DNA from 3 places in the Micromonospora sp. 067-2 genome. Region 3 is predicted to be linked to each of the others. Evidence: predicted binding sites of a transcription regulator. Region 3 holds the regulator's gene; each other region holds the start of a gene.
The links. Region 3 encodes HrcA, which represses chaperone genes, less so after heat shock. Its sites were predicted from a motif close to GGTTNGCACNCTCNNNNNGAGNGTGCNAACC; they were not measured.
Positions count from the first base shown of each region.

Region 1: groL (chaperonin GroEL) is a predicted target of HrcA. The motif match lies at 2,862-2,892, and genes of this name have one in related genera.
Region 2: groES (co-chaperone GroES) is a predicted target of HrcA. The motif match lies at 5,570-5,600, and genes of this name have one in related genera.

Region 1 is NZ_JAJPWB010000012.1:221,752-232,229, reverse strand. It holds gene paaN (phenylacetic acid degradation protein PaaN) at 1-424, shown strand, start outside; gene ACLJN9_RS27600 (GNAT family N-acetyltransferase) at 609-1,064, opposite strand; gene ACLJN9_RS27595 (cold-shock protein) at 1,420-1,623, shown strand; gene ACLJN9_RS27590 (hypothetical protein) at 1,720-2,814, shown strand; gene groL (chaperonin GroEL) at 3,087-4,709, shown strand; gene ACLJN9_RS27580 (hypothetical protein) at 4,767-5,012, opposite strand; gene ACLJN9_RS27575 (GNAT family N-acetyltransferase) at 5,089-6,024, opposite strand; gene ACLJN9_RS27570 (S8 family serine peptidase) at 6,040-8,487, opposite strand; gene ACLJN9_RS27565 (glycerol-3-phosphate dehydrogenase/oxidase) at 8,667-10,478, shown strand, end outside.
Region 2 is NZ_JAJPWB010000005.1:512,769-523,246, forward strand. It holds gene ACLJN9_RS15140 (response regulator transcription factor) at 1-604, opposite strand, end outside; gene ACLJN9_RS15145 (WhiB family transcriptional regulator) at 857-1,240, shown strand; gene ACLJN9_RS15150 (molybdopterin-dependent oxidoreductase) at 1,618-3,285, opposite strand; gene groL (chaperonin GroEL) at 3,410-5,050, opposite strand; gene groES (co-chaperone GroES) at 5,121-5,435, opposite strand; gene ACLJN9_RS15165 (THUMP-like domain-containing protein) at 5,696-6,883, shown strand; gene ybaK (Cys-tRNA(Pro) deacylase) at 6,894-7,373, shown strand; gene ACLJN9_RS15175 (sugar ABC transporter substrate-binding protein) at 7,601-8,698, shown strand; gene ACLJN9_RS15180 (ATP-binding cassette domain-containing protein) at 8,745-9,569, shown strand; gene ACLJN9_RS15185 (sugar ABC transporter permease) at 9,566-10,478, shown strand, end outside.
Region 3 is NZ_JAJPWB010000004.1:568,256-578,733, forward strand. It holds gene ACLJN9_RS12425 (serine hydrolase domain-containing protein) at 1-491, opposite strand, end outside; gene ACLJN9_RS12430 (histidine triad nucleotide-binding protein) at 488-847, opposite strand; gene ACLJN9_RS12435 (SDR family NAD(P)-dependent oxidoreductase) at 944-1,705, shown strand; gene ppk2 (polyphosphate kinase 2) at 1,778-2,689, shown strand; gene ACLJN9_RS12445 (16S rRNA (uracil(1498)-N(3))-methyltransferase) at 2,701-3,435, opposite strand; gene dnaJ (molecular chaperone DnaJ) at 3,459-4,604, opposite strand; gene hrcA (heat-inducible transcriptional repressor HrcA) at 4,678-5,700, opposite strand; gene ACLJN9_RS12460 (DUF4870 domain-containing protein) at 5,901-6,533, shown strand; gene hemW (radical SAM family heme chaperone HemW) at 6,601-7,824, opposite strand; gene ACLJN9_RS12470 (enoyl-CoA hydratase-related protein) at 7,844-8,653, shown strand; gene ACLJN9_RS12475 (hypothetical protein) at 8,851-9,705, shown strand; gene ACLJN9_RS12480 (phytanoyl-CoA dioxygenase family protein) at 9,926-10,478, shown strand, end outside.

The DNA.
Region 1 (10,478 bases), on a different contig from region 3:
GCGGGCCGTGACGCACCCGACGTACGCGGACGCGGTGGTGCGTACGCCGACGATCGTGAAGTTGGGTGCGGGCGACACGGAGACGTACGGCCGGGAGTGGTTCGGGCCGATCTCGTTCGCCATCGCCACCGACTCCACGGCCCACAGCCTGGAGCTGCTGCGCCGGACGGTCGGCGAGAAGGGCGCGCTCACCGCGGGGGTGTACTCCACCGACGAGTCGGTGCTGGACGCGACCGAGGCGGTGGCGGTCGAGGTCGGGGTCCACCTGTCCTGCAACCTGACCGGCGGGGTCTTCGTGAACCAGTCGGCGGCCTTCTCCGACTTCCACGGAAGCGGCGCCAACGCGGCGGCCAATTCGGCGCTGACCGACGGGGCGTACGTGGCTAACCGGTTCCGGATCGTGCAGTCTCGGCGTCCGGTCTGATCGTCGGCTGCGGTGGGAATTTCCGGGGCAGCCCGCCCCGCTCCGGGCGGTCAGGCTTGATCCCTGCTCGGGGCGGGCTGCCCCGGAAACCCCATTTTGGCCACTCTGGTCGGCAGCCGCCGGGTCGTGGGCGGTGGATCACCGGGGTTCCGCCTCGGGTCGGGTTTTCCGCCAGCGGGGTGGGTCAGGCTCTGCGGCGCATCTGGAGTTCGGTCAGGGCGGGGACGGTGGGGTGCGGGACGCGTACCCCGGTGTCGGTGAAGCCCAGCCGCTGGTAGGCCCGGCAGGCGCGGTCGTTGCCGACCACCACCTCCAGCAGCAGTTCCGGCCGACCGCAGGCCAGCGACCAGGCGGCCACCTCGTCGATCAGTTCGCCGAGCAGCCCGGTGCCCCGCCGGGCGGGCGTGACGTAGACCGCGTAGATCACGGTCAGCCCCGCCTCTCTCGGCGCGACCGTGCCCCCGGCGTGCCCGACGAACCGACCGCCGGGATCCGCCACGAACTGGGCGGTCTCCCTGCCGCGCGAGGTGTACGCCACCCGGGCGGCGTACTCGGCGTGCGGACGGGCGGCCGCGTCGGCGATGGTCTCCAGGAAGGCCAGTGGGGCGTCGGCGAGCATCTCGAGCCGGAGCGCGCGCATCCGGGCCGCGTCCGCCGGGCGTATCCGCCGGATCGGAACATGTGGCGCCGGATCCACCGCGGTATGAGAGCTGTCGCGACGGCCTGTTGCGCCGTGACCGCTGCCGTCGGCCCGGCTGGGCGCGCTGTTCATGCCGCATACCTATCACAGCGATGGCCGCCGATTCCGCAGGCCCCGTCACGGACCTGGAATTTGCCCGGTTTGTGATCGTGCGCGACCGTCACTCCTCGTGTAGCGTGCGATTTCGATCACCTGATTGCAGCGGTCGTCATCGATCGCCGCGGTGGTGGTCCGAGGGTGCTCGGCCGTGCCGCGCGCCCGGGTAGGGACGCCGCGCAGAGTGAGGAAGTGCACCGTGGCACAGGGCACCGTGAAGTGGTTCAACGCCGAGAAGGGCTACGGCTTCATCGCCGTCGACGGCGGTCAGGACGTGTTCGTCCACTTCTCCGCGATCGAGATGGACGGCTACAAGGCGTTGGACGACGGTCAGCGGGTGGAGTTCGAGATCGCCCAGGGCCAGAAGGGTCCCCAGGCGGAACGGGTACGCGTCGTCGCCTGAGTGGGCCGCCGGTGAACCCCCGCCGACCCGGGGCTGCGCTGCGCGGCGAGACCCTGGAAGATCGTGAACCGTTCCAGCCGTCGCTGAGGAGGGTTCATGTCTGACCAGCCGCCCCCGGCCGCCCCGCCACCGGGCCAGCCTGACCCATCCGGCCCGCCGCCCGGCTGGGACCCGACCGTGCCGCCCGCCTCGGTGCCGCCTTCCGGCGCGCCGCCGCAGGGCTGGGTGTTTCCGCCCACCGGTGGCTATCCGGCCGGGCCCGACCCGTACGGCGCAGCGCCCTGGTATCCGGGGCCGCCAACGGCCGGGGGGTATCCGGGACACCCGCCGGCCGGGTGGTACCCGCCCGGCCTCGACCCGGCCGACCGGCTGGTCACCCCTCCCGGCGTCGGGCTCAGCGGCTGGTTCGACCGGTGCCTCGGCGCGGTGCGACGCGGCTGGCGCCTGCTGCTGCCCATCCTGCTGCTCACCCAGGTGCTACCGGCGGCGGTGCTCTCGGTGCTCCAACTAGGGCTGGACCCGACCGCGCAGTGGGAGGCGACCGCCGAGCCCGACGCGCTGCCCGACACCTTCCTCGCCGACCTCGGCGCCCTGCTGCTGGTGCTCGTCGGCGGCAGCCTGCTGATCGGGCTGGTGCAGGCCGTGGGCTGGGCGGCCGGCACCTGGGTCATCACCCGCCAGGCGGCCGGCGAGCCGGTGAGCCTGGGTGACGCGCTGCGCCACGGGCTGCGCCGGGCCCTCGGTCTCTGGGGCTGGTCGTTGTTGATCGGTCTGATCGTCGGCGTGGGTGTCTGCTTCTGCGTCCTGCCCGGCATCTACCTGGCCTTCGCGCTCAGCATGGCCGGGCCGGTCTACCTGTTCGAGCGGCACAACCCGATCGGTCGGTCGTTCCGGATGTTCCACGACCGGTTGGGGCTGCTGCTCGGTCGGGTGGCGCTGGTGGGGACGGTGGTGATCGTCGTCAGCCTGGTGGCCGTCGTGCTGGAGGGGATCGGCAGTGCCCCGTTCGGCGCCGACCCGCTCGCCAACCCGGGTTCCGCGATCGGCGTGGTGCTGGTGATCGCGATCGGCGCGGTGCTGGCGCTGCCCGCCCATCTCGCGCAACTGGTGGGGCTGGTGGTGACGTACGCCGAGCAGCGGGCTCATGAGGGGCCGGTGAACAGCGCCGGACTGGTCGCGGAACTCGGCTGACGACGGCGTTCGTGCTTGCACTCGGCAGGGGAGAGTGCTAAACAAGGTATTGGCACTCGCGGTATGCGAGTGCCAATGGTCGGGACGGTGGGGCCAGGTTGCACCGGCGTGGAGACGCCGGGGCGGCACATGGCCGGTCGTCGCGGGCTATCCGGCCCGGCCGAAGGACGTCGTCGTCGCCAGGTGGCGACGTCCCAAGGTGCGTACACCAGGCGGCCCATCCGGGGCACACATCTCGGGTGGCCCGTGAGTGTCCAGGAGGACAACGCCGTATGGCCAAGATGATCGCGTTCGACGAAGAGGCGCGCCGCGGCCTCGAGCGGGGCATGAACCAGCTCGCTGACGCCGTAAAGGTGACCCTCGGCCCCAAGGGCCGCAACGTCGTGCTCGAGAAGAAGTGGGGAGCCCCCACCATCACCAACGATGGTGTGAGCATCGCCAAGGAGATCGAGCTCGAGGACCCGTACGAGAAGATCGGCGCTGAGCTGGTCAAGGAGGTCGCCAAGAAGACCGACGACGTTGCCGGTGACGGCACGACGACGGCGACCGTCCTGGCCCAGGCACTCGTTCGCGAGGGCCTGCGCAACGTGGCCGCCGGCGCCAACCCGATGGCCCTGAAGCGGGGCATCGAGGCCGCGGTCGCGAGCGTCTCGGAGGAGCTGTCCAAGCTCGCCAAGGACGTCGAGACCAAGGAGCAGATCGCCTCCACCGCCTCCATCTCTGCTGGTGACAGCACCGTCGGCGAGATCATCGCCGAGGCGATGGACAAGGTCGGCAAGGAAGGCGTCATCACCGTCGAGGAGAGCAACACCTTCGGCCTGGAGCTTGAGCTCACCGAGGGTATGCGCTTCGACAAGGGCTACATCTCGGCCTACTTCATGACCGACCCGGAGCGCATGGAGGCCGTCTTCGACGACCCCTACCTCCTGATCGTCAACAGCAAGATCTCGTCGGTCAAGGACCTGCTCCCGATCCTGGAGAAGGTCATGCAGTCGGGCAAGCCGCTGCTGATCATCTCCGAGGACATCGAGGGCGAGGCTCTGGCCACCCTGGTCGTCAACAAGGTCCGGGGCACCTTCAAGTCCGTCGCCGTGAAGGCGCCGGGCTTCGGTGACCGCCGCAAGGCCATGCTCGCCGACATCGCCATCCTCACCGGTGGTCAGGTCATCAGCGAGGAGGTCGGCCTCAAGCTGGACGCCGTCGCCCTCGACATGCTGGGCCGCGCCCGCAAGGTCGTGGTGACCAAGGACGAGACGACCATCGTCGACGGTGCCGGTGACGCCGACCAGATCCAGGGTCGGGTCAACCAGATCCGGGCCGAGATCGACAAGAGCGACTCCGACTACGACCGCGAGAAGCTGCAGGAGCGGCTGGCCAAGCTGGCCGGCGGCGTTGCGGTGATCAAGGTTGGCGCGGCCACCGAGGTCGAGCTCAAGGAGCGCAAGCACCGCATCGAGGACGCCGTTCGCAACGCGAAGGCGGCCGTCGAGGAGGGCATCGTCCCGGGTGGTGGCGTCGCGCTGGTGCAGGCCGGCAAGACCGCCTTCGACAAGCTGGACCTGGTCGGCGACGAGGCGACCGGTGCCAACATCGTCAAGGTCGCGCTGGACGCCCCGCTGCGGCAGATCGCCGTCAACGCCGGCCTCGAGGGTGGCGTCGTGGTGGAGAAGGTCCGCAACATCGAGGCGGGCCACGGCCTCAACGCCGCCAACGGCGAGTACGTGGACCTGCTGGCCGCGGGCATCATCGACCCGGCCAAGGTGACGCGTTCGGCACTGCAGAACGCCGCTTCCATCGCGGCGCTCTTCCTCACCACCGAGGCCGTTGTCGCGGACAAGCCGGAGAAGACCCCGGCTGCCCCGGCTGGCCCGGGTGGCGGGGACATGGACTTCTGAGTCCAGTTCCGACACCGAACGGGGTGGGCCGCTGACGCGGTCCGCCCCGTTCGTCGTTCAGGTGGGCAGCGGGCGCTGGTTGCGCCGCTTGTGCGCCCGGTCGTACGGCGGGGGCAGTTGGATGGGCGCGTCCACCATCTCCTGTGACTCCTCGACCACCGCCTCGCCCTCGCCGGCCATCTCGGCCAACTGCTCGGCGTCGCCGTAGTCGAGCCGGTGCAACGGCGGTTGGCCGGGGAGTTCGCCGACCGGCTTCCAGGTCACGGGCGGGCTGTCCTCGGTCTGGTCGTCATCCGTGGTCATGCTGCCTCCTCTACCGAAACGGTAGGGGGCATCGATGCCCCACGCGGGCGAATGGATCGAAGTCCTGTTTGCCCCACTATCGCGTCGACAGGGTCCGTCGGTAGAGGAAGAAGACCCGCTCGATCCGGGCTCCCGCGCTGCCCGAATAGAACGACACCGGCCCCACCCAGCCGATCTGCGCCCGGTCCAGCCCCGCCGCCCGCTGGTCACGGAGGCAGCGGCGCAGCAGAACCCCACCGATGCCCGACCCCTCGGCGGCCGGCGCGGTGCCCATCGGCCCGAACCAGCTCGGCCGGGACGAGCCGTAGGCGGCGAAGCCGAGCAGCTCACCGGCCCGCTCCGCCAGGTGACAACCCGCACCCTCGCGACCCACCGACTCGGCCAGCTCACCCTCCCACGCGCCGCCGAAGGTGGACCTCGCGAACGCGGCCAGCGCCGGCAGGTCCGCCGGCTCCGCCCGGCGTACGGCAATGCCCTGCTCGGCCAGCCGCCGCTCCGCCGCCTCGGTGGACCGCAGCGCCGGCGACCCGTCGGAGGACAGGTCCGCGGTCATGTTCCAGGCCGTCCGGTCCTGCTGGTAGCCCAGCGCCGAGGCTGCGCAGACGGCCGGCGTGTACCGCACGTCGATGCCCGGCCAGGCGTAGTACGGCGGGTTTCCGGCCAGCAGCACCTCGGTCACCCCGTGCTCGGCGAGCACCCGCTCGGCCCGCTCCAGTAGCGCGCGGCCGACGCCCCGGCGACGCTGCTGTGGCAGCACCGCGACCAGGTCGACGTGCCCGAGCGTCGGGTCGGCCGACGACACCGAGCAGAGCAGCACCCCGACAAGACCCTCACCCCGGTACGCGCCCAGCCCGACCACCGGGCGGTCGGCGGCAGCGCGGAGCCAGAGCGCGTCCACCACGGGACCCGCCTCGGCGGCGTCCTCCGGCAGGTCGAACGCCTGCTCGCAGAGCCGCACGACGGCGGGAGTCAGGTCGAGGGTCAACTCGGTGATGGTGATCTCGGCGTCCATGGTCGCGACCCTAGATCACCCCTGGGCGGCGCGGACGGCAGCCAGGGCGTCGACCTGACCGGCGCCGGTCACGTTCGCCGGGCCGTCGCAGGCGTCCGCCGGGTTGCGGGAGCGGTAGGTCGGCTCAGCCGGTGTCGCCGTCTCCCGCAGGATCTGCCGGGTCCGGGTCAGGTCGCCGACCAGCGCCGGGTTCGCCGACCACATGAGAGCCACCACCCCGGCCACCTGCGGGGTCGCCATCGACGTGCCGTCGAGAGCGGCGTACCCGCCACCCGGCATGGCGGAGACCACGCCCACGCCCGGTGCCAGTACGTCCGGCTTGCCCACGCCGCCCGGCACCGGCCCACGCGAGGAGAACTCGGCCACCCGTCGCTGCGCGTCCACCGCACCCACGGTCAACACGTCCGGGTACGGCGCGGGTGGGTCGTCGATCGACGCGCACCACGGGCCGGTGTTGCCGGCGGCGGCGACCACGAAGATCCCGGCGGCGTCCAGTGCGGCGGTGGCCGGCCGCAGCACGCCCCGGTCGCAGCCCTCGATCGGCGGGCAGCCCCACGAGTTGGTCAGTACCTGCGGGGCGCGCTCCGGCCGGCCGTCGGTGAACGGGTCACCGCCGGTCGGAAAGGGCGCCAGCATGAACTGTAGACAGTCCAGGTAGTGACCCGGGCTGCCGAGGTTGCGGTCCAGGTTGACGCAGCCCACCCACTGGGCGCCCGGTGCCACCCCGATGCCGCCCCGCCCGACCGCGCTGCCCACCGTGTGGGTGCCGTGCCCGCCCTGGTCGGTCGGGGTCCGGGTGCCGTTCCAGGGGTCGTACCAGGAGTCGTCCCCGCCACGGAATTCGGCCCGCAGCGCCGGATGGGTGCCGTCCACCCCCGAATCCGAGCTGCCCACCACGATGCCCGCGCCGGTCACCCCGAGCTGCGACCAGACCCGGTCGGCGCCGAGCTGGCGGATGTTCCATTCCGGGCCGGTGGGGGCGGGCGCAGTGCCCCGGCTCTGCCCTGCCGGGGCCGGCAGGGGCCGCAGTCGCTGGCTGACCAGGACCCGGGCCACCCCCGGCCGGCTTCCCAGCCAGGCCCGCACCGCCGGCCCACCGTCCACCTCGATCGCGTTGACCAGGTAGTAGGGCACCGGGTCGAGGTGCAGCCGGGTCAACTCCCGACGCAGGTCGGCCTGGCTCCGGTCGGCGGTGCTCACCAGTCGCCGGTACACCTCCGCCGCCCGGGCGTCCCGCCCGGCCCGGCCCGGCACGCCAGTGGGCAGGCCGGTCAGGTCGGCCTGCTCACGCAGCACCACCAGCAGCCGCTCGCCGTGCAGGCCGGGCTGACCGGGCCCGACATCGACGACGCCCACCCCCACCAGCAGCACCATTGCGGTCAGCGCGGCCACCCGCCGGCTGGGCGTACGGGACGAGGGCCGGGCCAGCAGGACCGCGTACCCGATGGCGACCAGAACCGCGACGGCGAGCCCGACGCCGGTGGCGGCCGCCACCCAGAACGGCACGTCGCGGGTGCCGACCAGCAGCAGGCTGATCTCCTCCGGGTCGGTGAAGGCCAGCGGGCCGAGGATGGCCAGACCCACCAGCCAGCCGGTCGCGGTTCGGCCAACGCGTGTCGCGTCCGCCGTGCCGGTGCTCCCGTCGGACGTCGGCCGAGCGGCCGCGGCCCACAGCGCGGCCAGCGCGAAACCCGCCGGAGGCAGGGTCAGCAACGCCGGCAGTTGTGCGCCGGACTGGCCGGTGCCGGCGGCGAGCAGCAGCAGCGCCACCCCGGCGACCAGGCCGCCGACCACCACGAGCCGGGCCGGTCTGGGCGGACGGCCGACCATGAACCGGGACCAGAAGGCGGCGTCCAGCAGCGTCGCGGCCAGCAACCCGAGGGCGGCGGCCGCCAGCACCGCGAGCGCGGTCTCCAGCAGCCCGCCGAGCGCCCCCAGCCACACCCAGGGCAGCAGCAGCGCCAGCCCGGCGGCTACCGCCAGCAGCGTGACCGCTCCCGGCGCGCGCTCGGCGTGCCCGCGCCCGGCCGGTCCGCCGTACGCGGGTCGGCGCACAGACCGGCGCAGAGCGAGCGCGGTGAGCGCCGCCGTGCCGGCCAGCGCGGCGAGGTACGCCTCGTGGTGAACCGGTGGCACGGCCCGCAGCGCGGTGAGTGCTCCCAGTGTGAGCGCCGCGACCGACCAGACCCGACCGGTGGTGCGCACCGCCACCGAGCGGGGCAGCAGGGCCAGCAGCAGTGTGGGCGCGCCTACCAGCACGACGGTGACCAGGCCCAGCACCGGCCACAGCCAGGCCACCCGGTCCCGCCCGAAGCTCAGCAGCACCTGGTCGGCGAGCCAGCCGCCGGCCTGGACGCCCACGGAGACCAGCACGATCCAGCCGCCGGCCAGTGCCGCACCCACCACCGGCCAGGGGCTGGATCCGGGGGCGTCGTCTTCGGTACGAACGGGCTGCGCGCTCATCAGGAGACACTATCGACGTCGAGGAAGTCACTCGTCCGCAGCGCCGGTGCTCGCGTGGGAACGATCAGCGACACGAGGACTCGACCAACGCCGTCGCCGCTCGCGGTCGGTGCGGGGCGGGCGGCCAATGTCGGCACCGTGGCGTCGGCGGCTACGGTGGACAGGTGCGCGACCCCAACATCTCCCGATCCGCCGCCGGGCAGCTCTCGCCGGTCCGCCGAGCCGCCGACCTGCGCCGACTCCGCGCCGAGCGTTTCGACGTGCTGGTCATCGGCGGCGGGGTGACCGGTGCGGGCGCCGCCCTGGACGCCGCCTCCCGTGGTCTCAAGGTGGCCCTGGTCGAGGCGCGCGATTTCGCCTCGGGCACCTCCAGCCGGTCCAGCAAACTCATCCACGGTGGGCTCCGCTACCTGGAGCAGTTGGAGTTCCACCTGGTCCACGAGGCGCTCACCGAGCGTGGCCTGCTGGCCACCCGGCTCGCGCCGCACCTGGTCCGTCCGGTGCCGTTCCTGGTGCCCCTGCCGGCCGGCAGGGGCCTGCGGGACCTGCCCGCCCGGATCTTCCGCCGCTCGTACTACGGCGCCGGCGTGGCCACCTACGACGCCTTCGCCGGTGTCTTCGGCGGTGGCCGGGGCATGCCTCTGCACCGGCACCTCACCCGGGAGGGCGCCCGGCGGATCTTCCCGAGTCTGCGGGCCGACGCGCTGGCCGGCGCGATCCGCTACTACGACGGGCAGGTCGACGACGCACGGCTGGTGGTCACCCTGGCCCGCACCGCGGCCAGCCTCGGCGCCACGGTGGTGAGCAGCGCCCGCGCCGTGGGGCTGATCCGGCAGGCCCGTGAGGTGACCGGCGTCCGGGTCCGCGACCTGGAGGCGGCCCCCGGTTCACCGGACGCGGAGTTCGAGGTGCACGCCCGGACCGTCATCGGTGCCACCGGCGTGTGGAGCGACGACATGTCCCGGATGCTCAACGACGTCGGTCTGCGGCCCGGCATCCGGGTGCGCGCCTCCAAGGGGGTGCACCTGGTGGTGCCCCGCTCGGCGATCACCGGTGAGACCGGGCTCATCCTGCGGACGGCGAGCTCGGTGCTCTTCGTCATCCCCTGGGGCGGGCACTGGATCATCGGCACCACCGACACCGACTGGCAGCTGGACAGGTCCCACCCCGCTGCCTCGGCCCACGACATCGACTACCTGCTGCAGCAGGTCAACGCCGTGCTGGACCGGCCGTTGAGCACCTCGGACATCGAGGGCGTCTACGCCGGGTTGCGCCCGCTGCTGGCCGGCGAGGCCGACTCCACCTCGAAGCTGTCCCGGGAGCACGCGGTCTTCGAACCGATGCTCGGGCTGCTGCTGGTGGCTGGCGGCAAGTACACGACGTACCGGGTGATGGCCTCCGACGTGGTCGACAGGGCTGCCCGCCGGCTGGGTGGCGCCCGCCCGTCGCGCACCGCCGACCTGCCGCTGCTCGGCGCCGACGGGTACCCGGCGATGTGGCGGGACCGGGCCGACCTGGCCCGCCGGCACGGCGTACCGGTGGGCGTGGTGGAGCACCTGCTGGAGCGGTATGGCACCCTCATCCCGGACCTTCTGGCGCTGGTCGATGCCGATCCGTTGCTCGCCTCCCCGCTGGCCGGCGCACCGGAGTACCTGGCCGCCGAGGTCACCTACGCGGCGCGGGCCGAGGGTGCGCTGCACCTGGAGGACGTGCTGACCCGGCGGACCCGGATCTCCTTCGAGACGAGCCACCGAGGGCTGGAGTCGGCGGAGCACACCGCCGAGCTGATGGGCGCGGTACTCGGCTGGGACGCGGCCACCCGGGCACGGGAGGTCGCGCACTACCGGACCCGGGTGGAGGCCGAGCGGCAGTCCCAGTTGATGCCGGACGACGCCGCTGCGGACGCGGCTCGGCTCGGTGCTCCGGACGTCCGGGGTTACGCGGCCGACCGGGGTGGCGACGACGATCAGGCTCGGCTGCGCCCGTCCACT
Region 2 (10,478 bases), on a different contig from region 3:
CGGCCGGAGCGGGGCGCGTCGCGTCGCCCTGGTCGCTCGCCGACTCGCCGTTCGCCGACTCGGCTTCGTCGTCGCCACGCTGCACCGGCACGGACGGCACGCCCGCCGGCCCCTCACCGGGCGCGGCGGCCCAGCCCGGCTCGGCGGCGCCGCGCAGCGACGGCGCGGGGCGGGCGGAACCGCCGACCGCCGCCGTGTCCCGGGCCGGGTCGGTGGCCCGTTGCCGGTTGGCCCGACCGGGCGCGCTGAGCAGCAGCAGCGCCTTGGCCACCGCGCTGGTCAGGTCGTGGTCGGCGTTCTGGATGAGGCCCCGGGCACCGGCACTGATGGTGGCCGCCGCGGCCTCGGACTCCTCCGCGCCGAGCAGCAGCACCGCGGCCTGCGGTGCGCGGGCCAGCACCCGGCGCACGAAGCCGGCGCTGTCCGGTCGGGTGAGGGCGGTGTCGGCCAGCACCACGTCGGCCGGTCGCTCGGCCAACCGCAGCATCACCTCGGGATCGGAGACGGCGGTACGAACGATCGCGGACAACCCCAGCCGCGCGGCTGCGGAAGCCAGGTGCTGGGCCGCGAGTGGTGTCCGAACGCACACAAGAACGGTACGCACTGTGGTCTCCTCTCCGCTGACGAGCAGACCATGGCGGGGTGGGCTGGGGAGGAGGTTCCCGGCAATCCTTCGAACTTTTCCGACAGATGGGGCAAAAGCCGCAAGTCGCCAGGCCTTCTCGATCACAGAAGTGTGAGTCGGGGACAGCACGGGTACCGGGAAGTCCAGGCCGGGAACGGTGCGCCTGCGCGGCCCGCCGCCCGGAAGCCGGCCACAAGGATCTCGCGGTGCCGCGCGGGAGGAGGGGTGCTGATGTCGAACGTACGCAGACTGCCCGGACCCATCGTCGATCTCTGGGACTGGCAGCGTCTCGGTGCCTGCCGAGGGCGGGACAGCGCCCAGTTCTTCCACCCCGACGGCGAACGGGGCTCCTCCCGGCTGCGGCGGGAATCCTCCGCCAAGGCGGTCTGCCGCGCCTGCCCCGTCCGTGCCGAGTGTGCCGCGCACGCGCTGTCGGTCCGCGAGCCGTACGGCGTCTGGGGTGGCTTCAGCGAGGCGGAGCGGCTACGACTGCTCGCCGTCGGCTGGGAGGACCTGGCGGACCGCCGGCAGGCCCGGGTCGACGTGACGCGGCTGGAAGCCCGACTGGGCCATCCGCACAAGTCGACCGTCCCGGCCCAGCGCAACGTCGCCTGACTGGCGCACCACCTCCCACGCCAAAGCCGAGAACCGCGCCCCCGAAGGGCGCGGTTCTTCGTCTGTCCGCACCCCCGCGCACAGCTGGACGCAATCTTGGACACTTACCGTCCGCGCCTGACGTCAACTGTCCAAGATCTCGACAGCGCGGGCGATGTCGCCCTTCGGATGGGCCGGGAGGCGCTTGCACGCGGCACCGCTGGGGCCATCGTTTCGGCCGGCGCCCGCACGACAGGCCCGACCCGCACGACAGGCCCGACCCGCACGACAGACCCGACCCGCAGGACAGGCCCGACCCGCACGACAGGCCCGGCCCGCACGACAGGCCCGGCCCGGGGAGGCTGCTCGGACCAACGGCCGGACGCGCAGGGTGCGGGTCAGCGGACGGTGACGGTGACCGTGTGCCAGCCGGTGGCGCCGTCCGGAGCGACGTCCTGCGTGCGCTCGGTCTGGGTCTCGCCGGTCGCGTCGGTCGCCCGGACCTGGAGCTTGTGCTCCCCCGGCGTGGCGTCCCAGCGCCACGACCACTGCACCCAGGTGTCCACCGACACCGTCGGGGCCAACTCCGCCTGCTGCCAGGGGCCGCCGTCGACGCGCACCTGGACCCCGCGAATGCCCCGGTGCTGCGCCCAGGCCACCCCGGCAACCGTCACCGGGCCGGTGGTCAGCCGGTTGCGCGACCGTGGCGCGTCGATCCGCGACTGGGTCTTGATCGGCCCCTGGGCTGACCAGCCGCGTGGCACCCAGTACGCGTCGAAGTCGGCGAACCGGGTCAGCTCCAGCTCGGTCACCCACTTGCACGCCGACACGTAGCCGTAGAGGCCGGGCACCACCATCCGGACCGGGAATCCGTGCTCGACCGGCAACGGCTCGCCGTTCATGCCGACCGCGAGCAGCGCGTCCCGCCCGTCGCGCAGCGCGGCGGTGGGAGTGCCACAGGTCCAGCCATCGACCGACCGGCCGACGACCTGGTCGGCGTCCTCCTCCGGTTGAACCTCGTCCAGCAGCTCACGCAGGGGCACACCGAGCCAGCGGGCGTTGCCGATCAGGTCACCGCCCACCTCGTTGGAGACGCACGCCAGCGTGACGTACCGCTCGACCATCGGCCGGGCCAGCAGGTCGGCGTAGCTGTAGGTGCGCTCGGTACCGACCCGACCGTGGATCCGCAGCCGCCACGTCGCCGGGTCCACCTGCGGCACCACCAACGCCGTGTCGATCCGGTAGAACCCGAAGTTCGGTGTGACGTACGGCGCGAGCTGGGCCACCGACAGGTCGGCGCCCGCCGGCAGGGCCGGCGCGGGGGCGACCGGCGCGGGCAGCCGGATCGCCTCCCGGGCGGCGGACACACCGCGCCGTCCGGCCAGCCAGCGGCCGCCGAGTCCGGCCACGGTGGCCGTACCGAGCAACACCCCGGCGCCGGTGAGGAATCTCCGCCGCGACTCCGGGTCGACCCCCACAGCCGGCGCCGCCGTGCCGAGCACGGCCGGCTCCGGCGGCGCCGCGGGGGTCACCGGCACGGGCAGGCTGTCCGACGGCACGGGGCCGGCCGGCGACACCGGTGCGCCCGCGGGGGACGTGGTCGGGGTGGGCGGAGACCACGGCCACGGGTCCAGCTCCAACGGGCCGGCGATGAGCATCCAGAGCACGAGGGCACCGAGACTGCCCCCGACCAGCGACGGCAGTGCGTCGGCGGCGTCCGCGCCGGCACGGGTCAGCGCGGCGACCACGCCGACGGCGGCGAACGCCCCGATGCCGGCCAGGCCGAGGGCCAACCGGCGTACGGACAGCACCCCGAACAGAGCGGCGAACGCGCCCAGCAACAGGGCCGTGCCGACCAGCAGGGCGATCTTGTCGGCGGTGCCGAAGAGGTCGATGGCGAACTGCTTCAGCGATTCCGGAACGGCGTCGACGACAACACCGCCGACCGCGACCAGCGGCGCCGACCGGGGACCGGTCAGCACCGCCACGGGTTCCGCGATCCCGATCGCGACGGCGGCGGCGGTGACTCCGGCCAGCGCGGCGTAGCGCCGCGACGTGGTGCTCATCGGCCCAGTGTGCGCGATCAACTTGTCCGGCCGCCAACGGTGTCAGCGCTCGGTAATACCCGGGGGAACGGGCCGGGGCACACCGCCGTACGACGGTGTGCCCCGGATCGGTACCGCTACCGGGTCAGAAACCCGGGCCGTGCTGGTGGCCGTGACCGTGGCCGTGCCCACCGGCGGCGGCCGGCTCGGCCTGCTCCGGCTTCTCCACGATGAGGGTCTCCGTGGTCAGCAGCAGGCCGGCGATCGAGGCGGCGTTGGTGACCGCGTTGCGGGTCACCTTCACCGGGTCGATGATGCCGGCCTTGACCAGGTCGACGTACTCGCCGGTGGCGGCGTTGAGGCCGTTGCCCCACTCCTTGGCGGCGACCTTCTGGACCACGACGTATCCGTCGTGGCCGGCGTTCTGCGCGATCCAGCGCAGCGGCTCGACCAGCGCCTTGCGCACGACCGAGACGCCGACCTTCTCGTCACCGGTGAAGCCCAGGTCGTCGTCGAGCACCGAGAGGATCTGCACCAGGGCGGCGCCGCCGCCGGGCACGGTGCCCTCCTCGACCGCAGCCTTGGTCGCCGCGATGGCGTCCTCGATGCGGTGCTTGCGCTCCTTCATCTCGACCTCGGTCGCCGCGCCCACCTTGATCACGGCGATGCCGCCGGAGAGCTTCGCCAGCCGCTCGGCCAGCTTCTCCCGGTCCCAGTCGGAGTCGGAGGCCTCGATCTCCTTGCGGATCTGGGCCACCCGGTCGGCAACGTCGGAGGACTGGCCCCCGCCGTCGACGATCGTGGTGTTCTCCTTGTCGACCACGACGCGCCGGGCGGTGCCGAGCACCTCCAGGCCAACCTGGTCGATCTTGTAGCCCAGCTCCGGAGCGACCAGCTCGGCGCCCGTGGAGATCGCGATGTCCTGGAGCATCGCCTTACGCCGGTCACCGAAGCCGGGAGCCTTCACGGCGCAGACCTTGAGGGTCTTGCGCAGCGAGTTGACCACCAGGGTGGACAGCGCCTGGCCGTCCACGTCCTCGGCGATGATCAGCAGCGGCTTGCTGTTCTGGAGGACCTTCTCCAGCAGCGGCAGCAGCTCCTCGATCGCCGAGATCTTCTGGGTGGTGACCAGGATGTACGCGTCCTCGAGGACGGACTCCTGGCTCTCCAGGTCGGTGACGAAGTTCGGCGAGATGAAGCCCTTGTCGAACTGGAGACCCTCGGTCACGTCCAGCTCGGTGGTGAGCGCGGAGCCCTCCTCGACGGTGATGACACCGTCGCGGCCGACCCGCTCCATCGCCTCGGCGATCAGCTCGCCGATGGTGGAGTCCTGTGCGGAGATCGTCGCCACGTTCGCGATCGACTCCTTGCCGGTGACCTCGGCGGCGCGGCCGAGCAGCGCCTCGGAGATCTTGGTGGCTGCCGCGTCGATGCCCCGCTTGAGGCCGGCCGGGTTGGTCCCGGCGGTGACGTTGCGCAGGCCCTCGCGGACCATCGCCTGGGCCAGCACGGTCGCGGTGGTGGTCCCGTCGCCGGCGACGTCGTTGGTCTTGGTCGCCACCTCCTTGACCAGCTGCGCGCCGAGGTTCTCGTAGGGGTTGGTGAGCTCGATCTCCTTGGCGATGGTCACACCATCGTTGGTGATCGTCGGCGCACCGAATTTCTTGTCCAGGACGACGTTGCGCCCGCGCGGGCCGAGGGTGACCTTGACCACGTCCGCGAGGGCGTTGACACCGTGCTCCAGCAGGTGTCGGGCGTCGTCCGAGAAGCTCAGGATCTTCGCCATGAATGTCCCTTCGAAGCGCCACTGCCCCGGCCCGGCGAGCCGGACCGGGGCAATGACACTGATCGGTTGCTTACTTCTCGATGACCGCGAGGACGTCGCGGGCGGAGAGCACCAGGTACTCCTCGCCGGCGTACTTGACCTCGGTGCCGCCGTACTTCGAGTAGAGGACGGTGTCGCCGACCTTGACGTCAACCGGAACCCGGTTGCCGTTGTCGTCGACGCGCCCCGGGCCGACAGCGAGGACAGTGCCCTCCTGCGGCTTCTCCTTGGCGGTGTCGGGGATCACGATGCCCGACGCCGTGGTGGTCTCAGCCTCGTTCGCCTGGACCACGATGCGGTCCTCGAGCGGCTTGATCGCAACCTTGGTCGCGGTAGTCACGGGCATACCCTCCTGGGGTACTGGTTTCGTTGCTGGTCAGCGGGGCCGACCAGCGTCAATCTGCCTCATGCCACCGGGCGGGACCGTCGTCGCGGGTGCCGGTCCGCCTGGCGTTGCGCACCCGGGTCGCGAGACCCGGGAGCTGGCACCCTCATGGTGAGAGTGCTAATCGCAGGTTATTCCGTGGCTAGCACTCCGTCAAGGAGAGTGCCAGCGCGTCGCGCCCCGCCAGCGGAGATTCGAGGGTCGATCGGGAGAATGGCCGGGTGGATCTCGATCAGCTGGCGGCGCTGCGTACCCCCGAGGGGTCGGCCGCACTCGCGGCGGCGGCCGGGCTGGCCGGCGGTGACCCGCTGGCCGCGGCGTCGGCGCTGCGCGCGACCGGCGTGCCGCCGCCGCTGGCCGCGGCGGCACTGACCCAGGCCGAGCTGCGCCACCGCGCGGTCGGCAAGTTCGGCCCGGCCGCCGCCGGGATGTTCCTCACCCGCCCCGGCCTGGAGCAGGCCACCCGCCGGGTGGTCGCCGACCGTCGGGCCGCCCGGCTGCACGCGGCCGGCGTGCGCACCCTGGCCGACCTCGGGTGCGGCCTCGGCGCCGACGCACTGGCCGCCGCCCGCGCCGGCATCCGGGTGTACGGGGTGGAGGCCGACCCGGTGACCGCCACGATGGCCGCCGCCAACGCCACGGCGGCGGGGCTGGCGGAGTTGTTCACGGTCGAGTGCGGGGATGCCACCGCGTTCGACGTGTCCCGGGTCGACGGTGTCTTCTGCGACCCCGCCCGTCGCACCACCGGCACCGGGCGGCGGATCTTCGACCCGCGCGCCTACTCACCGCCGTGGGACTTCGTCACGGGGCTGGCCGAGCGGGTGCCGCGCACGGTGGTGAAGGTGGCGCCGGGCCTGGACCACGCCCTCATTCCGGCCGGCGCGGAGGCGGAGTGGGTCGGCGTGGACGGCGACCTGGTCGAGGCGGCGCTCTGGTGCGGCGACCTTGCCGAGGTGCCGCGCCGCGCGACCCTTCACCGGCCGGGCGGCCGGTGTCACCAGCTGACCGGCTCGGGTGCCACCGAGGCCCCGGTCGGGCCGCCCCGCCGCTACCTGTACGACCCGGACCCGGCCGTGGTCCGCGCGCACCTCGTCGCCGAGCTGTCCGGCGAGCTGGACGCCACCCTCGGTGACCCGAGCATCGCCTACCTCTACGCCGACAGCCCGACCCGCACCCCGTACGGGCGCTGCCTGGAGATCACCGACGTGCTGCCGTTCTCGCTGAAGCGCCTTCGGGCGCTGCTGCGGGATCGCCGGGTCGGCCGGGTGGAGATCCTCAAGCGCGGCTCGGCGCTCACCCCGGAGCAGCTTCGGCGGGACCTGCGGCTGGCCGGCGAGGCGGCGGCGAGCCTGGTCCTCACTCGCGTCGCCGGGGCGCCGACCGTGTTGATCTGCCAGCCGGTCGACTAGGTTCGTTGCCGTGGCGGGACAGGGCACTCCGGCGACGGCACTGCTGGGAAGGCGCGGCATCGCGCATCGCACCCACCCCTACCGGGTGGCGGCGGACGCGCCGAACTACGGCGCGTTGGTGGCGGAGGCGCTCGGTGTGGCACCGGGGCGCGTCTTCAAGTCGCTGGTGACCGAGGTCGACGGCGCCCTCACCGTGGCGGTCGTTCCGGTGAGCGGCGAGCTCGACCTCAAGGCGCTCGCGGCGGCGGTCGGCGGTAAGAGGGCGACGCTGGCCGATCGGGCGGTCGCCGAGCGGGCCACCGGCTACGTACGCGGCGGGATCAGTCCGCTCGGGCAGCGTCGTCGGCTGCCCACCGTCCTGGACGACTCGGCACTGGACCTGCCGACGATCTTTGTCTCCGCCGGCCGACGCGGCCTTCAACTCGAACTGGCCGCGGCGGATCTGGTGGCGCTGACGGACGCCCGGACCGCTCCGCTCCGGGCCCGCTGACCACTCGTGCCCCGAGGGCAGGACCCCGAGGACCCGGGAGCGACGCGGCAGCGGCCGGACGAGCGACGTCCCGGCCAGGTGATCACCGAGTGACGGCCACGTTGCCGAACTGTTACCCCGGCGGACAAAGTCCCGGCCCCGGCGGTCTTGTGGACGCGGCCACCGCACCATACGTTGCCGGGCACAACAAACACCACACTCCACCCACCCCGGAAAGGACCCTGCACATGCGTAAGGGGCTCCTCACGTTCGCCACCGTGGGCCTGCTGGCCTCCGGCGGTACGGCGGCCTGTGGCGACACGCTCGGCGGACCCGACCACGGCGACTCCGCCAGGACCCCGAAGATCGGCGTGATCCTGCCGGACAGCAAGTCCTCGGCCCGGTGGGAGGGCGCCGACCGCAGGTTCCTGGAGGAGGCGTTCCAACGGGCGGGGGTCAGGTACGACATCCAGAACGCCCAGGGTGACAAGAGCCAGTTCCAGACCATCGCCGAACAAATGATCACCAATGGCGTCACCACGCTGATGATCGTGAACCTGGACTCCGGCACCGGCAAGGCCGTCCTCGACAAGGCGAGGTCGCAGGGGGTCGCCACCATCGACTACGACCGGCTCACCGTGGGCGGCTCAGCGCTCTACTACGTCAGCTTCGACAACGAGGCCGTCGGCAGACTCCAGGGCGAGGGCCTCGTGAGGTGCCTGGCCGCCAAGGGCGTACGGCAGCCGGTCGTGTCCTACCTGAACGGCTCCCCCACCGACAACAACGCCAGTCAGTTGAAGAGTGGCTACGACTCGGTGCTCCAGCCGAAGTTCGACGCGAGGGAATACACCAAGGGACCGGTGGACGCGGTGCCGGACTGGGACAACGCCCAGGCCGCCACGATCTTCGAGCAGCAGCTGACCCAGACCGACGGCCGGATCGACGGAGTGATCGCCGCCAACGACGGCGTCGCCAACGCCGTCATCTCGGTGCTCAAGAAGAACAAGCTCAACGGCCGGGTGCCGGTCACCGGCCAGGACGCGGACCCGCAGGGCCTGCAGAACGTCCTCGCCGGCGACCAGTGCATGACGGTCTACAAGGCGATCAGGGAGGAGGCCGAGGCCGCGTCCGACCTCGCCGTCGCGGTGGCGCGGGGCAGGACCAAGGACACCGGGCAGACGGTACGCGACCCGCAGACCGGTCGGGACGTCCCGGCGGTCCTGCTGAGTCCGCGGGCCGTCTACCGCGACGACATCTCGGACGTGATCGCGGCCGACTTCGTCACCCGGGCCGAGGTCTGCTCCGGTGGGTACGCCAAACTCTGCGCCGACGCCGGCGTCCGCTGACCGGGCACGTTCCAGAAAATCTCCACCCCTGTCCGAAGGAGACCCGTTGTCCGGGACACCCCTGCTGGAACTCCGCGGGATCGACAAGAGCTTCGGTCCCGTCCAGGTGCTGCGCGACGTGGCCCTCTCGGCCCATCCCGGTGAGGTGACCGCACTGGTCGGCGACAACGGCGCCGGCAAGTCGACCCTGGTCAAGTGCATCAGCGGCATCCACCCCACCGATGCCGGCGACTTCCTCTTCAACGGCGAGCCGGTCACCATCAGCAGCCCCCGGGACGCCGCGGCCCTCGGCATCGAGATCGTCTACCAGGACCTCGCGCTCTGCGAGAACCTGGACATCGTGCAGAACATGTTCCTCGGTCGGGAGAAGCGCAGCGGCCTCGTGCTGGACGAGCCGACCATGGAACAGATGGCCGCCGAGACGCTCGCCGGGCTCTCCGTCCGCAGCGTCAAGTCGCTGCGCCAGCACGTCTCCAACCTCTCCGGCGGGCAACGCCAGACCGTGGCCATCGCCAAGGCGGTGCTGTGGAACAGCCGCCTCGTCATCCTGGACGAGCCGACCGCCGCCCTGGGCGTCGCGCAGACCGCCCAGGTCCTCGAACTGGTCCGCCGGCTGGCCGACAACGGCCTCGCCGTGGTCCTCATCTCGCACAACATGAACGATGTCTTCGCCATCTCCGACCGCATCGCCGCGCTGTACCTCGGCCAGATGGTCGCCCAGGTGCGGACCACCGACATCACCCACGCCCAGGTGGTCGAGCTGATCACCTCCGGTCGCTCGGGCCGCCTCGGGCTCGCCACCGGCCCGACCTCGGGCGGCACCGACGACGGCCTCTGGCCCGCCGGCGTGACGACAGGAGGCGTCCGATGACCACCACCTCCGTCCGCCGGGAGGACCCTCCGGCCGCGCCCGAGGCACCGACCGTCGGCAACTACCTGCGCACCTACCTGAGTCGGGTGCGTGGTGGCGACGTCGGCGGCCTACCGGCCGTTCTGGGGTTGATCGTGCTCTGCACGGTCTTCTCGATCATGCGGCCGTCGTTCCTGTCGGCCGGCAACTTCGCCAACCTCTTCACCCAGGGCGCGGCGGTCACGCTGATCGCGATGGGCCTCGTCTTCGTCCTGCTGCTCGGCGAGATCGACCTCTCCGCCGGCTTCGCCAGCGGCGTGTGCGCAGCGGTGCTGGCCAACGTGGCCACCGTGCTCGGCTACCCGTGGTGGGTCGCGGTGCTCGCCGCGATCGTCACCGGCGCGCTCATCGGCACCGCCCTCGGTGTCCTGGTCACCAAGGTCGGCATACCGTCCTTCGTGGTCACCCTCGCCGGCTTTCTCGCCTTCCAGGGCATCGTGCTGATGCTCATGAAGGAGGGCCGCAACATCTCGGTCCGCGACGACGTGCTGCTCGCCATCGCCAACCGAAACCTCAGCCCGGCCGCCGGCTGGCTGCTGGGCGCCGTGGCGATCACCGGCTTCGCGGCGGTGCAACTGCTGCGCCACCGCAACCGGCTCGCCCGAGGGCTGGTCACCGACCCGATCGCGGTGGTCGTCGCGCGGATCGCCGGGCTCGCCGTCCTGCTCGGCGTGGCGGTGCTGATCCTCAACCTGGAGCGCAGCCGCAACGTGCTGGTCGTCTCGCTGCGGGGCGTACCGGTGGTGGTGCCGATCATCGCGGCGCTGCTGGTCCTGCTCACCTTCGTGCTGCACCGCACCAGCTACGGCCGGCACATCTACGCGGTAGGCGGCAACAAGGAGGCGGCCCGCCGCGCCGGCATCGACGTCG
Region 3 (10,478 bases):
AGCACGGCCATGCCCAGGTTGGAGTAGTGGAAGCGGCGACCCGGCGGGAGCACCCGTTCGGCCCGGTCCAGCTCGGCCACCAGCTGGTCGGCGTCCGGTGCGCGCAGCGTGTCCCAGACCTCGCCGAACGGCTCGCGTTGCAGGCCGGAGGTGTGTGACAGCAGCCGACGGACGGTCAGCTCGCCGTGCGCCGGCAGGTCCAGGTGCCGGCCCACCGGGTCGTCCAGGTCCAGCAGCCCGTCGTCGCGGCACTGCAGGGTGAGCACCGCGGTGAACGTCTTGGTCACCGAACCGATCCGGAACCGGGTGTACGCGCCCAGCGCGTCGTCGGTGCCGGTGCCGGTGCCGCCCACGGTGTGCTGCCACAGCGGCCGGTCGGCCCGGTGCAGGGCCGCCGACACTGCCGGCACCCGCGCGTCGGCCTGCACCCGACGGACCAGCCGGCCCAGCCGCTCGTCCACCCGTGCGTCGGGCGTCGGCGCAGGACTCACGCGAGGTCCCGGGCGAGCATCGGGCCGAGCGGCGCGCCACCGAGCAGGTGCGCGTGCGCGTGGAACACCTCCTGCCCGCCGTACGCGCCGGTGTTGAACATCAGCCGGAAACCGTCGCCGAGCAACCCCTCGTCGTCGGCCACCGCGGCGGCCGTGGCCAGCACCTCACCGGCCAGCGCCGGGTCACCCTCGGCGAGGGTGGCGACGTCGACGTAGTGCTCCTTGGGGATGATCAGCACGTGTACCGGGGCCTTCGGCTCGATGTCCCGGAAGGCGAGCGTCGTGGCGGTCTCCCGGAGCACGGTGGCCGGGATCTCCCCGGCGACGATGCGGCAGAACAGGCAGTCGGATCCCATCCGGGCAGTGTAGGGACTGACGGGCCGGGGGCGCCTGTGCGCAGCGTGCGCCGCCGGCCTGTCAGCAGGACAGCCGGCTAGGGCAGGATGCCCTGCATGACGGATCGGGCGGTACTGGTGACCGGGGCCTCGCGCGGGATCGGACGGGCGGTGGCGACGGCGTTCGCCGGCGGCGGCGACCGGGTGGCGATCCACCACCGCGACTCGGCGGACGCGGCCGAGGAGCTGCGCGCGCAACTGCCCGGGGCGGGGCACGTGGTGGTCCGCGCCGACCTCACCGACCCGGAGGCCGTACGCGCCATGGTCGACCGGGCCGCCGAGCTGCTGGGCGGGCTGGACGTCCTGGTCAACAACGCCGGGGTGTACGGCGACCGGGACGACCCGCACCCGATCTTCGGTGCCTCCTACGAGCAGTGGCAGCAGCGCTGGCGGCAGGTGCTGGAGACCAACCTGACCGGCGCCGGCAACGTCACCTGGTGCGCCGCCCAGCACATGCGGGAGCGCGGCGGCCGGATCGTCAACGTCTCATCCCGTGGCGCGTTCCGCGGTGAGCCACAACAGCCGGCGTACGGCGCCAGCAAGGCGGGGCTGAACGCCCTGGGTCAGTCCCTGGCCGTGGCACTCGCGCCGTACGGCATCGCGGTGGCCACCGTCGCGCCGGGCTTCGTGGCGACCGACATGACCACCGAGCACCTGCGCGGCGAGAGCGGCGCGGCGATCCGTGCACAGAGCCCGTTCGACCGGGTCGCCCGCCCGGAGGAGATCGCCGCCGCGGTGCACTGGCTGGCCTCACCAGAGGCCGAGTGGGCCTCCGGCACCATCATCGACCTCAACGGCGCCTCCTACCTCCGCAGCTGATCCGGGGATCCGCGGCAAATCACCGGGGCCGAAAGGTGGCCGTCGGTGGGACGGCGGGTAAGTCTTGCCCCCATGGGTGACTCCACGCTGCTGGACCTTTCCGCCGACTACCGGGTGGTCGACGGCCACGACGACGATCCGGTGCTGCTGCGCCCCGACGGCACCCCCGTCGAGACCTGGCGCGAGACCTACCCGTACGACGAGCGGATGGACCGCGACGAGTACGACCACCACAAGCGGCTGCTCCAGATCGAGCTGCTGAAACTCCAGGACTGGATCAAGGAGTCGGGCGAGCGGCTGGTGATCCTCTTCGAGGGTCGGGACGCGGCCGGCAAGGGCGGCACCATCAAACGGTTCATGGAGCACCTCAACCCGCGCGGCGCATCCGTGGTGGCGTTGACCAAGCCCGACGAACGGGAAGCCGGCCAGTGGTACTTCCAGCGTTGGCTCGCGCACCTGCCGGCGGCCGGTGAGATCGTGCTGTTCGACCGGTCCTGGTACAACAGGGCCGGCGTGGAGCGGGTGATGGGTTTCTGCAGCCGTAAGGAGTACCTGGAGTTCCTCCGTCAGGCGCCCGAGCTGGAACGGATGCTGGTGCGCTCCGGCATCCGGCTGGTCAAGTTCTGGTTCTCGGTGTCCCGCGACGAGCAGCGCACCCGTTTCGCGATCCGCCAGGTCGACCCGGTGCGGCAGTGGAAGCTGTCCCCGATGGACATCGCCTCACTGGACCGGTGGGACGAGTACACCGAGGCCAAGGAGGCCATGTTCTTCTGGACCGACACCGCGGACGCACCGTGGACGGTGGTGAAGAGCAACGACAAGAAGCGGGGCCGGATCGAGGCGATCCGGCACGTGCTGCACCGCTTCGACTACACCGACAAGGACCCCGAGGTGGTGGGCACACCCGACCCGCTGATCATCGGCCCAGCCGGCCTGGACCTGAACCCCGAAGAGGAAATAGTCCCAGTCTTCCCCCGCCCGTGACGCCCGAGGAACTACCAGCGGTTCAGTCGGGTGGAGAGCACCGCGAGCGCTGCCACACCGGCGGTGGAGGTGCGGAGCACCGCCGGCCCGAGCCGTACGGGTCGGGCGCCGGCCTCGCGGAACGCGGTCAGCTCGGCGGCGTCGATGCCACCCTCGGGGCCGACCACCAGGACGATCTCACCGGTGGCGGGCAACTCGGCGGTGGTCAGCCGCTCGTCGGCCTCCTCGTGCAGCACGAACCCGGCTGCGGCGCCGGCGATCCGACGCGCCACCGTCGCGGTGGGCTCGTCCGGCGCACCGGCCACCACCGGCAGCCAGGGCCGGCGGGCCTGCTTGGCGGCCTCCCGGGCGGTGGCCACCCACTTCTCCCGGGCCCGTACGCCCCGGTCGCCGCGCCACTGGGTCACCGAGCGGGACGCCGCCCAGGGCACGATCTCGTCGACCCCGGCCTCGGTCATCGCCTGCACGGCCAGCTCACCCCGGTCGCCCTTGGCGATGCCCTGCACGACGACCAGCCGGGGTACGGGCGCGTCGGCGTACCCCCGGGAGGTGACGGTGAGCTCCAGGCTGCCCCGGCCGACGGCGGTGACCACGGCGGCGGCCGTGCCGCCCCGGCCGTCGGCGAGCAGCAGCTCCTCGCCGACCCGTAGCCGTTGCACGGTGGCGGCGTGGTGCCCCTCCGGCCCGTCCAGGGTCAGCGCGTCGGAGGTGGGCAGGGACTCGACCAGGAACAGCGGCGCGGACACGATGATCAGGCTAGCCGCGCCGGTCAGGCGTGGCCGTTGAACGCGTCGCGCATCCGGGAGAAGAAGCCGCCCTGCTTGGTCAGCTCGGCGACCTCCTCGCCACGGGTCTTGGCGAAGTCGCGCAGCATCTTCTCCTGATCCGGGTCGAGCTTGGTCGGAGTCCGGACGTCCAGGTGCACGTAGAGGTCGCCGCGGCCGGTGCCACGCAGGTGCGGCACCCCGCGGGCACGCAGCCGCAGGGTGCTCGCCGGCTGGGTGCCGGCCTTGACGTCGACGGTCTCCTCGCTGTCCAGTGTCTTGATGGTCAGCCGGGTGCCGAGCGCCGCCGCCGTCATCGGCACGGTGACCCGGCAGTGCAGGTCGTCGCCCTTGCGGGAGTACACGTCGTGCGGCCGCTCGTGGATCTCCACGTAGAGGTCACCGGCGGTGCCGCCACCCGGGCCCACCTCACCCTGCTGGGCCAGCCGGATCCGCATGCCGTCCTCGACGCCGGCCGGAATCTTGACGGTCAGCGAGCGGCGGGTGCGGACCCGACCGTCGCCGGCACAGGTGGGGCAGGGGTGCGGGATGGTGGTGCCGTAGCCCTGGCAGACGGTGCACGGCCGGGCGGAGACGACCTGACCGAGGAAGGTGCGCTGCACCGACTGCACCTCGCCCCGGCCGCCGCACGCCTCGCAGGTGGCCAGGTGCGTGCCGGCGGCCGTACCGGCGCCGGAGCAGGTGGTGCAGAGCACGGCGGTGTCGACGGTGATCGGCGCCTCGACGCCGAACGCCGTCTCGTGCAGGTCGAGTTCGAGTCGCAGGATCGCGTCGGCGCCGGGCCGGGTGCGCGGACGCGGGCCACGGGCGCCGCCTGCCGCGCCGCCGAAGAACGCGTCCATGATGTCCTGGAAACCGACGAACGGGCCGGCCCCTCCCGGACCGCCCGGACCGCCGGCGCCGCCGCCACCCGGTGCGAGCGGGTCGCCGCCCAGGTCGACGATCTGCCGCTTCCGGTCGTCGGAGAGGACCTCGTACGCGGCGTTGATGTCCTTGAACTTCTCCTGTGCCTCCGGGTCCGGATTGACGTCCGGGTGGAACTGGCGCGCCAGCTTGCGGTAGGCGCGCTTGATCTCGTCGTCGGAGGCTTCCCGGCTCACACCGAGGATGCCGTAGTAGTCCCTGGCCACTGCGTTCCGTGTCCTCATGTTCGTCTCGCGTTGCGCCGGTCGGCGGCCGCAGCCGGCCGCCGGCCCTGACTGGTCAGTTCTGGGCCAGCAGCTCGCCCACGTAGCGTGCCACGGCGCGCACCGTGGCGATGGTGCCGGGGTAGTCCATCCGGGTGGGCCCCAGCACCCCCAGGCCGCCCACGATCGTGGCGCCCGGGCCGTACCCGGTGCTGACCACCGAGGCGGCGCGCAGGTTGTCGAACTCGTTCTCGTCGCCGATCAGCACCCGGGTCGTGCTCGGTTCGGTCTCGCCGATGAGCTTGAGCAGGACGACCTCCTCCTCCAGCGCCTCGAGGATCGGCCGCAGCGAGCCCTGGAAGTCGAGCAGACCGCCGCGGGTGAGGTTGGCGGTGCCGGCCAGCGCGATCCGCTCCTCGTGCCGCTCGACAAGCGTCTCCAGCAGCACGGTGGCGAGGGTCGTCATCGTCGGCCGCAGCTCGGCCGGGGCCTCTTCCACCAGCACCTGCACCAGCGGCGGCGTGTCGGACAGCCGGGCCCCGGCGAGCTTCTCGTTGACCAGCCGGCGCAGGTCGGTGACGTCGTCGGCGGGCACCGGCCCGGGCAGCTCCACCAGCCGCTGCTCCACCCGCCCGGTGTCGGCGATCATGACCAGCATCAGTCGGGTGGTGGAGATCGGCACCAGCTCCAGGTGCCGGACCGAGGAGCGGGCGAGGCTCGGGTACTGCACGACGGCCACCTGGCGGGTCAGCTGCGCGAGCAGCCGCACGGTGCGGTGCACCACGTCGTCGAGGTCGACCGCGCCGACCAGGAAGCGCTCGATGGCCCGGCGCTCGGCCGGGCTGAGCGGCTTGACCCGGGACAGTCGATCCACGAAGAGCCGGTAGCCGCGGTCGGTGGGCACCCGACCGGCACTGGTGTGCGGCTGCCGGATGTAGCCCTCCTCCTCCAGCACGGCCATGTCGTTGCGGACCGTGGCCGAGGAGACACCGAGCTGGTGCCGCTCGACGAGCGCCTTGCTGCCGACGGGCTCCTGGGTGGAGACGTAGTCCTCGACGATGGCGCGGAGCACGGCGAGCTTCCGGTCGTCGAGACCCATCCTCCGCACCTCCTGTCGCACGTCGGCCGCCGACCACGGTGGGGTCGGCGGGCCGTCCTGGCACTCGACTGTAACGAGTGCCAGTCTACGTCGGCGTACCCGCCGGCGCGATGATCAAGGTTGTCGCTGTCCGTTCAGCCGGGCCGGCCCGGCGGTGTCGCTCTGGTGCGGCGTTGCCACGGGCCCTTACCGTGACATCCATGACTGAACCACCTCGCCCTCCCGGTTCGGGAGACCCTGGCGCCTTTCCGTCGGACCCGACCTCGGCGCCGACGCCTCCGGGCGCCCCGTACGAGCCGCCCACCGCACCACTGTCCGGGGCATCCGACCCGGGCGGCTATCCCCCGGCCGGTGGCTATCCGCCGCCCACCGGTGACCAACCGCCGTCGGGCGGCTACCCTCCGGCTGGTGGCTACCCACCGCCCGGCGGCCACTCCCCTGGCGGGTATCCGACCGGCGGTGCCTACGGCCCGTCCGGTGGTGGCTTCGCCAACAACGAGGACAAGACCTGGGCGCTGGTCGCGCACTTCGGCGGCGCCGCCGGAATGATCGTCAGTGGCGGCGTGCTCGGCTGGATCGGCCCCCTGGTGGCGCTGCTGGCCCGGGGCAACCAGTCCCCGACGGTCCGGGCGCACGCCGTCTCGGCGCTCAACTTCCAGCTCATCTGGTCGATCGTCGGCCTGGTCGGCTGGGTGCTGTCCTGCATCCTGATCGGCTTCATCGGAGTCGGGGCGGCCATCATCCTCGGTGCCGTGTTCGGCATCATCGCCGGGATCAAGGCCAACGAGGGCGCCCCTTACCGCTACCCGCTGTCCGTCAACCTCATCAAGTGACCCGGGTCGGCCGCTCCCCCGGCCGGCCCGGCGCACCGCCCGAGCCGAGCCGGGGGCGGCGGGCCGCTCAGGGCAGCAGGTCGCGGACCACGGCGTCGGCGAGGAGCCGGCCGCGCAGGGTGAGCACCGCCCGGCCGGCAGCGTACTGCGGGGCGGCCAGCAGGCCGTCGGCCAGCGCACGCTCGGCGCCGGCCCGGCCGGTGGCGTCGAGCACCGCCAGCGGCAGCCCACTGGCGAGCCGCAGGCGGAGCATGACGTCCTCCATGTGCGCCTCGTCGACCGTGAGCACCTCCCGCGCCAGGCCGGGCGACGCGCCACCGGCCAGCCGCTGCGCGTACGCCGACGGGTGCTTGACGTTCCACCAGCGCACCCCGCCGACATGGCTGTGCGCCCCCGGGCCGAGGCCCCACCAGTCCGCGCCGGTCCAGTAGAGCAGGTTGTGTCGGCACCTGGCCTCGTCGGTGCGCGCCCAGTTGGAGACCTCGTACCAGGACAGGCCGGCCGCGTCGAGGGCGGCCTCCGCGGCCAGGTAGCGGTCCGCCGCGACGTCGTCACTGGGGTACGGCAGCTCGCCGCGACGCATCCGGGCGGCCAGCCGGGTGCCGTCCTCCACGATCAGGGCGTACGCGCTGACGTGGTCCACCCCGGCGGCCACCACCTGCTCCAGCGAGGCGGCGAAGTCCTCGGCCCGCTCCCCGGGAGCGCCGTAGATCAGATCCAGGTTGACGTGCTCGAACCCGGCGTCGCGCGCCTCCAGGGCTGCGGCGGTGGCCCGCCCGGGGCTGTGCCTGCGGTCGAGGATCGCCAGCACGCCCGGTGCGGCGGACTGCATGCCCAGCGAGATCCGGGTGTAGCCGGCGGCCCGCAGCAGCTTCAGCGATTCCGGGGTGACCGATTCCGGGTTGGCCTCGGTGGTCACCTCGGCGTCGGCGGCCAGCCCCCAGGTGCGGTCGATGCCGTCGAGGATGCGGGCCAGGTCGTCGGCCGGGAGCAGGGTGGGCGTGCCACCGCCGACGAAGACCGTGTCGACCCGGGGCGGTGGGGTGTCGCCGAGGACCCGGGCGGCGAGTGCCAGCTCGGCGAGCACGGTGTCGGCGTACCCCTCGCGGCTGGCGCCCCCGCCCAGCTCGCTCGCCGTGTACGTGTTGAAGTCGCAGTAGCCGCAGCGGCTGGCGCAGAAGGGCACGTGCACGTACACGCCGAAGCCGCGCTGGCCGACCGCCGCGGTGGCGGCGGGGGGCAGCGATCCGTCGACGGGGACGGTCTCACCATCTGGAAGGACGCCGGGCATGGCCACTAGTGTGCCCGGCATGACCTCTCCCGACGTTCTCGTGCGGGTCGCCACGGCCCGCGGGGTGACCACCCTCACCCTGGACAGCCCGCACAACCGCAACGCGCTCTCCAGCAGCCTGATGACCCAGCTGCTGGCCGGGCTGGCCGACGCGGTCGCCGACGAGGCGGTCCGGGTGATCGTGCTCGACCACACCGGCCCGGTCTTCTGCTCCGGCGCGGACCTGAAGGAGACCGCGGCGGCGTACGCCAGCGGGACGGTGCCGGCCGCGGTGCTCGGCGATGTGCTGGCCGCGCTCTGGGAGTGCCCGAAGCCGGTGCTGGCGCGGGTGGCCGGTCCGGCACGGGCCGGCGGGCTGGGCCTGATCGCCGCCGCCGATCTGGCGGTCTGCGCCGAGGAGGCGACGTTCGCCTTCACCGAGGTGCGGATCGGGGTGATCCCGGCGGTGATCTCGGCGACCGTGCTCCCTCGGCTGCACCCCCGCGCCGCCGCCGAGCTGTATCTGACCGGGGACACCTTCGACGGCCGGCGGGCCGCCGAGATCGGTCTGGTCACCGCCGCCGTACCGGCCGACGAGCTGGACGCGGCGGTCAGCCGGTACTGCGACTCGCTGGTGCGCGGCGCACCCGGAGCGCTGGCTGGCGCGAAGGAACTGCTGCGCCGACCGGGCACCGCCGAGTTGCGCGGCGAGCTGGCCCGGCTGTCCGCCCTGTCGATCGGCTTCTTCCTCTCCGACGAGGGGCGGGAGGGCGTGGCGGCGTTCCGGGACAAAAGACTGACTCGATGGGTGGCCGCTCTGGACGGGGGTCACTCCGATCATGCCGGCTAGGTCGGCGACGGCTGGTCGGCGACGGCTGGTCGGCGACGGCTGGTCGTGGCAGGGGTGGTCGCGGCAGGTGAGATCGCGGCCGTAGCGGGAACGTCGCCGATCGGTACGGGCCGGCAGGCGGGCCCCGAATCGGTCGGACGACTCGGACGACGCCAACGGGGACGTACGCTTGTGGGACTGTCGATCTGGGGGTGTGAGTGCGAACTCGGGCAGCCGTGGCGGGTGGAGTGGTTCTCATCCTCGTCGCCGTGATCGCAGTCTGGCTCGTCGTACGTCAGGTCGGGGACCGTCTGCAGCTGCCGCTGTCGGCACGGAAGTGCACCGTCCAGGCCGACGGCAGGGTCGCCCTGGACGCCGACCAGATGGCCAACGCGGCGACCATCGCGGCTATCGGCACCCAGCGCGGAATGCCGGAGCGGGCCGTGGTGGTCGCGCTGGCCACCGCCTACCAGGAGTCCGGGCTGCGCAACCTTCCCGACGGCGACCGTGACTCGGTCGGTCTCTTCCAGCAGCGCCCGAGCCAGGGCTGGGGCACTCCCACGCAGATCCGCGATACGCGCTACGCGGCGAACCGCTTCTACGCGGCGCTGAAGAAGGTGCGCGGCTGGGAGAAGATGCGGGTCACCGACGCCGCCCAGCGGGTGCAGCGCTCGGCCTTCCCCGAGGCGTACCAGAAGTGGGCCGACAACTCCGAGGTGCTCAGCCGGGCACTGCTGGGCGAGGCCACCGGCGCGGTCGCCTGCACGGTGGGGCGTACCCCGGTGATGCACGGTGCGGCCGCGGTCGCGCAGCTCACCCGCAACCTGGTGCTGGACTGGGGGTTGTCGGGCACGGACACGACGGATCAGACCGGTCTGGCGGTGACCGCGGGCGACCAGCGCGACGGCTGGCGGTACGCGCACTGGCTGGTCTCGAACGCCCAGGACCACGGGGTGAAGCGGGTCCGTTTCGGCGACCAGGAATGGACCGCCCGGGACGGCACCTGGGGGCGGGTGGCCGGCGAGCACGGCGCGGCCGGCCAGGTGGTGGCCGAGGTGTTCGCCGAGGGGTGAGCGCCCGGATCTCCTAACCGGCAGTCACCGCACAATCGGACAAAAGCCTATGCAAGCGGTAATCGATCACGGAAATCTGACGCACCGGAGCGATAGCGCTGCACATGGTCCGCCGGCGAAGCAATCCGGCCGCACGCCCTCCCCGCCGCCGAGGTGATCGCGTTACGATCGGCGGCCTGTGCCAGAAATGGTTTCACCTCATGGGGAGGGGTACGACGCGGTGTTCGATTACGGCGACCGGACCGGCTACGAACCGATCAGCGACACTGACCGCAAGGAGTTCCACGAGCAGGGCTTCCTCCTGCTGCGCAACGTCCTGACCGAGGACCACCGGGCGGCGCTGGAGGCGGCAGTCGACCGCGTCTACGCGGAGGAGCAGGCAAAGGGCAACACCAAGAAGGACGGCACCCTGCACCTGCTGGGCTTCCTGGAGCGCGACGAACTCTTCGGCGAGTTGCTCACCCACCCGATCGCCTTCCCGTACATGTGGGGGCTGGCCGGCTGGAACATCTACACCCACCACAACCACCTGGACGTCACTCCCCCGGCCCTGGAGCCGGAGAAGCCGTACTGGGGTTGGCACCAGGACGGGTACCGGCAGAACTCCGACCCGGAGACGATGGACCCGAACCTGCCCCGGCCGATGTTCTCGCTGAAGGTCGCGTACGTGCTCTCCGACCTCTCCGAGACCGGTCGCGGCGCAACCAAGGTCATCCCGGGCAGCCACCTGAAGAACTCGCTGCCCCGGCCGGCGGACCTCACCGTGCAGAACC